2 regions of the Exiguobacterium sp. EA-TM-5 genome follow, and region 2 is predicted to be linked to the other one. Evidence: riboswitches for the same ligand, from Rfam matches in the RefSeq annotation. Region 2 holds a riboswitch; the other holds the start of a gene.

Region 1 (3,418 bases), 1.2 Mb from region 2:
TCATCCTCGATTGATTGATGCAAGGAATAGCGCAAGCACCCTTCTTCTTTTTGTGCGGCATGATAAACCGTTTCTAGAATCGGGAAGACTTGATCCGCGAGACCTGCTTTGATCGTAAGTACAGCGTTAACGACGATTTCTCCCATGTTTTATGATCCCCTTTCGTGATTACCTGTATCTGTACCCCTTTTCACGAAAAGACACACGTCAAAGGAGCTTGAAGATGCAAACTCAACTTTTTGAAGCACTTGAACAATTCGAACCAACAATGATCGCGTTACGCCGTGATTTCCACCGGCATCCGGAACTTTCTTTTCAGGAAGTCCGCACACCAGAGCGGATTGCCGCCTTTTACGCAGAATGTGGCATTCCTCATCAAACAGCCGTCGGAGGTCGTGGGGTCGTCGCGACGATCGAAGGCAAACAACCTGGTCCGACGATTGCTATCCGCGCCGATTTTGACGCCTTACCCCTTCAAGAAGAGACGACACTCGCTTTCCGGTCAATTCATCCTGGTGTCATGCATGCTTGTGGACACGATGGTCATACAGCAATGGTGATGGCTCTTGCTGCTACCCTTTATCCGTTACGTGCTCAATTGCAAGGAACGATTCGAATCATCCACCAGCATGGTGAAGAGGTCTTCCCTGGTGGCGCAATCCAAATGATTGAAGCTGGCGTCCTCGAAGGGGTCGATGCGATTTTTGCGACACATCTTGAAAATGATTTACCCGTTGGCACGATTGGTTTTCGGGAAGGACATACACTATGTGCCATCGACGAATTCGAAATCATCGTCCACGGTCAAGGTGGGCATGCCCAAGCACCGCACAAAACAAAAGATGCGCTCGTCGCCGGTGCGCAGCTTGTTTGTAACTTACAACACCTCGTCAGCCGACGGGTCGATCCGTTTGAGCCTGCTGTTCTCGCAATTGGTTCTTTCCATGCAGGAACGGCTCCAAATATCGTCACGGGTGAGGCACGCATCGTCGGCGAAATCCGCACGTTCAACGAGACACTGCGGCATCAGCTTCGACAAGAAGTCGATCTTGTCGCTAAAACGACGTGTGCTGGCATCGGTGCTTCGTATTCGATTGACTTCACGACGGGTTACCCGGCGCTTTGGAATCACCCGGACGAGACAAAACTCGTCCAAGAGGCCGCTTCTTTCTTACCGGAAGCATCTGTTCGAGCACTCACACCGATGATGGCGGCAGACGACTTCGCACATTATCTAACGCATGTCCCGGGAAGTTACTTCTTTACCGGCTCCGGATATACGGACGGTCGCGTCAATTATCCACAACATCATCCGCAGTACGAGATTAACGAACAGGCGTTACTGATTGGTGCAAAAACACTCGGAGCGACCGTTTTACGTGCCTTGAATCCTAAGGATTGACTTTATTTCTTATGAAATGGTATCATCACAACAATGATAACGAATGACATCAACTTCATATACCCTTATCAAGAGTGGACCGAGAGATCTGGATCGATGACGTCCCAGCAACCTGCGCATAGCAAGGTGCTACGACCAGCAAAGCGAAAGCTTTGGTTGATAAAAAGCGGCGACTCCTTTTGCAACCAAGCGAAGGAGTCGTTTTCGTTTTCTCGCTGTCAGACATACAATGGGGATTTCCCACGGAGAGGAAGAGACAGATGGAAAAAGCAACATTTGCAGGTGGATGTTTTTGGTGCATGGTGACACCATTTGAAGAATTACCAGGAATCGAGGGAATCGTATCAGGTTACATGGGCGGACACGTCGATAACCCGACATACGAGCAAGTAAAAACAGGAACGACAGGACATCTTGAAGTCGTTCAAATCACGTTTGATCCGAGCCTGTTCCCGTACGAGCGTTTACTTGAACTCTACTGGCCACAAACGGATCCGACGGATGCAGAAGGTCAATTCCAAGATCGCGGCACGCAGTACGCGCCAGCAATCTTCTATCATACGGATGCGCAGCATGAAGCAGCAATCGCTTCTCGTGACGCTCTTGCCGCAAGTAATCGTTTTAAACAACCAATCGTAACGCGGATCGATGCCGCTTCTGAATTTTATCCAGCGGAAGAGTACCACCAAGACTTCCATAAGAAAAATCCAGAACACTACAAAAAAGATCGTGCTGCCTCTGGTCGTGATGCCTTCATTGAACAGGAATGGAAAGATACGACGACGGTTTAATCGTCTCGAACCGAAGAAACAGCTGAAACTGACTTCAAACATTTCGCTTGTTCTCACACCTACTTTTATAGGATGGGAATCAGCGAGTATGTCAATGGAGTCAGTTTTTGTGTTCAGAGAAACCTTTACATAAATTTGTAATCGTTTACAAAAAGGGCATTTTGTTTTACGGTTAATAAAAGTTAACCGGTTAAAAAGGAGATGATTGGATGGAACAAAAAGCGATTCATATATTAGAAAGCTATGAACAGTTAAAGGTGATCAGCGATCCGTTACGAACAAAAATCCTCATGTTTCTCGTCGAACAGCCACATACGGTACACCAGTTAGCTCATTTACTGACATTATCACGCGCAAAAGTGCTCTATCACGTGCGGGAACTTGAAAAGCATGATTTGATTCGCCTCGTTCGAACAGAAGAACAAGGTGGCAATCTATTGAAATACTATCAAGCGATCGCTCGAGGATACATTCCTGCTGATCATCTTCTGAACTTCGTCGAGACGAAAGAGGCAACCCGACAATCGTATCTTGAGGTACTGGACCGGGCAAAAACACGCGTCCTCACCGCTCCGACAACTGCTTTTTCTCCCGTGTCTTCAAACGTCGAAGACTGGATGAGCTTATCGCTCCAAAAAGAACTTACGATGTCTGAAGCCGACTTTCAACGCTTTGCTACAAAGTATCGTGCTTTATTAGAAGCGTTTACACAATCTCCACCTGACGAAAAAGATCGAAAACACTTTTACATCATGACGACCGCCTTTGCGATTGATAAACCACTGTTTGAGAACGACGACGTCTAATCTGGAGGTATATGATGCTACATGTTGAAATGAATACGGAACAATCCCTATTTAAAAATCGCGCCTTTTTGTTTTTATGGGGATCCGGCATGTGCTCCGCCTTTTCCCTCTCAACCTATCTGTTTGTTGAACAATGGTATGTCATCCATACGTTAAACCAGGCATCCTTTCTCGGACTCGTCCTAATGGCTACCTTGTTACCTCGTATTTTTTTGATGTTGTTCGGTGGCGTTTTATCTGATCGCTATAAACGTTCGACGATCATGCGCATCTCAAGTAGTCTGCGGATCAGTTTTATTCTTTGTCTTCTCATGTTACTTCATACCGATCAGCTTACATTGCTAACAATCTTAGGATTCGCCTTTTTATTCGGCAGTGTAGATGCATTTTATTCACCCGCGAATGCTTCTTTACTGCCT
Region 2 (3,418 bases):
TGTCCCAGCGAGTTTTGATGTATAACCTGAGAGGAAGTGATACATCGCTTGTTCTTTCGTCAATTTACTGATCGGAGGCAAGACACCGTACGCATCAGCCGTCAAGAAGACGATTGTCTTTGGATGACCAGCGCGTGATGGAACAGCGATGTTATCGATCGCCGTGATCGGATAAGCGGCACGTGTATTTTCCGTCAACGATGTGTCATCGTAATCAGGATGACGGGCTTCATCGAGCACGACGTTTTCAAGGACTGTTCCGAAGCGGATCGCGTCAAAGATTTGTGGTTCTTTTTCACGCGACAGGTTAACCGTCTTCGCATAACACCCACCTTCGATGTTGAAGACGCCATCGTGTGACCAACCATGCTCATCGTCACCAATCAATTGGCGGCTATCATCAGCGGAAAGGGTGGTCTTACCAGTACCGGATAGACCGAAGAACAAAGCGACGTCTCCTTCGTGTCCAACGTTTGCCGAACAGTGCATCGAAAGAACGTTCTCTTGTGGTAAGAGGTAGTTCATGACGGAAAAGATTGATTTTTTGATTTCGCCGGCATACTCCGTTCCACCGATCAAGACGATCCGGTGTTCGAACGACATCGCGATGAACGTCTCAGAGTTCGTTCCATCAACGGCAGGATCTGCCTTGAAATGTGGTGCGTAGACGACCGTAAACGGTTCGAAGGCAGCCACTTCAGGATATTCGCGTAAAAAGAGTTGTTTGGCAAAGAGGTTATGCCAAGCGTATTGTGTGAGCACACGAACCGGAAGGGTGAAGTGCGTATCTGCACCAGCAGCAGCTTCTGTGTAGTAGAGCTGATCGGCTTCGTTCATGTAACGAAGAACCTTTTGTAACAATTGTTCAAATTTATCTCCATCCATTGGTTGGTTAACATGACCCCAATCAATGTGAGACTCGCAGGAAGAATCACGGACGATGAACTTATCTTTTGGTGAACGACCTGTAAATTTCCCCGTTTCTACAGATAATGCGCCGTTCTCAGCAAGGACACCTTCTTCGTTTCGAATCGCATGTTCGACAAGTTCAGCAACAGATAGTTGTTTGAACACATGCTCTTTCTTGAGTAGTTCTTCGATATTCAGGACCGTCATCGGCATCCTGACCCCACCTTTCCCCTACGTTGGTTTTGGCTCACTGCATTTAGTATGACACATTCATTATATATGACATACTAAAGAGAGAGCAATCATTTTCTGATGCTGATTTCTATTTATCTGGAAACGCTTTCAGCATTAACAGTTTAACATCTCTTACAAAAAGTTTCGACTAGAATTTGAAACCTTGCTTGACAGAGTAGGTACAACTTTATATCATGTAATTCGTAACGGATACTCTTATTCTGAGCAGGTGGAGGGAACAAGGCCCGAAGAAACCCGGCAACCGTCCTACATTAATTCATATATTAATGAGGGAAAAGGTGCTCTCCTGAAGCGAAGTAAACACTTCGAACGATAAGAGGGTAAAGGAAGAACGCACAACCTTTCCCTGACCATTTTTTGGACTTGGAAAGGTTTTTTTCATTTTACCGTCCCACTCAACTAGGGGAAATGAGTACACCGTCAAATTCTTTTTTGGGAGGGTCATACATGACAAACCTTAATCGCCGACTATTCACGTCGGAGTCAGTCACTGAAGGTCATCCAGATAAAATCTGTGACCAAATTTCGGATTCAATTCTCGATGCAATCCTCGCAGCGGATCCAAACGCACGTGTTGCAGCAGAAACTTCTGTTACAACAGGTCTCGTTCTCGTTGCAGGTGAGATCACGACATCAACTTACGTCGACATTCCAAAAGTCGTTCGTGAAACGATTCGTGAAATCGGCTACACACGCGCGAAATATGGTTTCGACGCAGATACGTGTGCTGTATTGACATCAATCGATGAGCAATCAGCAGACATCGCTCTTGGTGTCGACCAAGCGCTTGAAGCACGTGAAGGTAGCATGTCTGATGCAGAAATCGATGCAATCGGTGCAGGAGACCAAGGTCTCATGTTCGGTTATGCAACGAAAGAAACACCCGAACTCATGCCACTTCCAATCTCACTTTCGCACCGTCTCGCACGCCGTTTGGCAGAAGTGCGTAAAAACGGTCAACTCGACTACCTTCGTCCGGACGGAAAAACACAAGTCACGGTCGAATACAACGAGAACAACGAGCCGGTTCGTGTCGATACGATCGTCATCTCGACACAACACGCGGAAGAAGTCACGCTTGAGCAAATCCAAGCTGACTTGAAAGAACACGTCATCACACCAGTCATCCCGGCTGAATACATCGACGCAGCAACGAAATTCTTCATCAACCCAACTGGTCGTTTCGTCATCGGCGGACCACAAGGAGATGCTGGATTAACGGGTCGTAAGATCATCGTTGATACGTATGGTGGATACGCACGCCACGGCGGTGGAGCATTCTCTGGTAAAGATCCAACAAAAGTCGACCGTTCAGCTGCATACGCAGCACGTTACGTCGCGAAGAACCTCGTTGCTGCAGGTCTTGCAGACAAAGCAGAAGTTCAACTCGCATACGCAATCGGTGTCGCACACCCAGTATCAATCGCGGTTGATACATTCGGCACAGGAAAACTTCCTGAAGCACAACTCGTCGAATTGATTGCTGAAAACTTCGATCTTCGTCCGGCTGGAATCATCAACATGCTTGATCTCCGTCGTCCGATCTATCGTCAAACAGCTGCATACGGTCACTTCGGTCGTACAGATGTTGAGCTTCCATGGGAGCAAACAGATAAAGCGGCAGTTCTTGAAGAACAAGCAAAACGCTTCGCATAAGCAATACGTCCGGAAATCCTTAAAGGGTTTCCGGACTTTTTTGTTTCCACGGAACTTTGCAGGAGACGAATGTTTTTTCTAGAAGAGGGTAAAAGTACATGAGTCAATCCGTACGAATAAAAAGGGGGGTTCCGATTATGGAAATACGCGAAGCAATTCCAGCTGATGCAGGACGTATTCATGATATCGCCATCACATCTTGGTTGGATACGTATGAAGAAATCTATTCTGAACGCTCGAAAGCTCATTTCGTGCAGGAAGCGTATCCGCAAGAGGAGGTTGTTCGTGCGATCCGGACGGCGGAAGAAGCACGGGGAGAGTATTTTTATGTCGGAATCATCGATGAGGAAGTCGTCGGATTCATTCATGCTGTTGATGTCGAGGGAACATGGGAAATCATTCGTCTATACGTTTTGCCAAAATATCAGCAAAACGGGATCGGAAGACGTCTGATTCGTGAACTCGAACGACAAGGAGCTGTCCCACTCGAAGTTTACGTGGAGGCACGTAATTATAAAGCACGTCAGTTCTTGACCTCATTCGGTTTTGAGGAATTGAGCGAGATGACAGAAGAAGTGTTTGGTCAAGCAGAGTCTGT

The links. Region 2 has a riboswitch for S-adenosylmethionine ahead of metK (methionine adenosyltransferase). Riboswitches for the same ligand answer to the same signal wherever they lie in the genome.
Region 1: it holds a riboswitch for S-adenosylmethionine, as region 2 does, so the genes downstream of both, msrA (peptide-methionine (S)-S-oxide reductase MsrA) here and metK (methionine adenosyltransferase) in region 2, are expected to answer to the same signal.

Annotation. Positions count from the first base shown of each region.
Region 1 covers NZ_CM132670.1:40,337-43,754, forward strand. The annotation lists gene ACV3PA_RS00190 (putative quinol monooxygenase) at 1-146, opposite strand, end outside; gene ACV3PA_RS00195 (M20 metallopeptidase family protein) at 224-1,402, shown strand; SAM riboswitch class I at 1,465-1,568, shown strand; gene msrA (peptide-methionine (S)-S-oxide reductase MsrA) at 1,663-2,193, shown strand; gene ACV3PA_RS00205 (ArsR family transcriptional regulator) at 2,403-2,999, shown strand; gene ACV3PA_RS00210 (MFS transporter) at 3,029-3,418, shown strand, end outside.
Region 2 covers NZ_CM132670.1:1,242,455-1,245,872, forward strand. The annotation lists gene pckA (phosphoenolpyruvate carboxykinase (ATP)) at 1-1,122, opposite strand, end outside; SAM riboswitch class I at 1,357-1,483, shown strand; gene metK (methionine adenosyltransferase) at 1,612-2,820, shown strand; gene ACV3PA_RS06430 (GNAT family N-acetyltransferase) at 2,958-3,418, shown strand, end outside.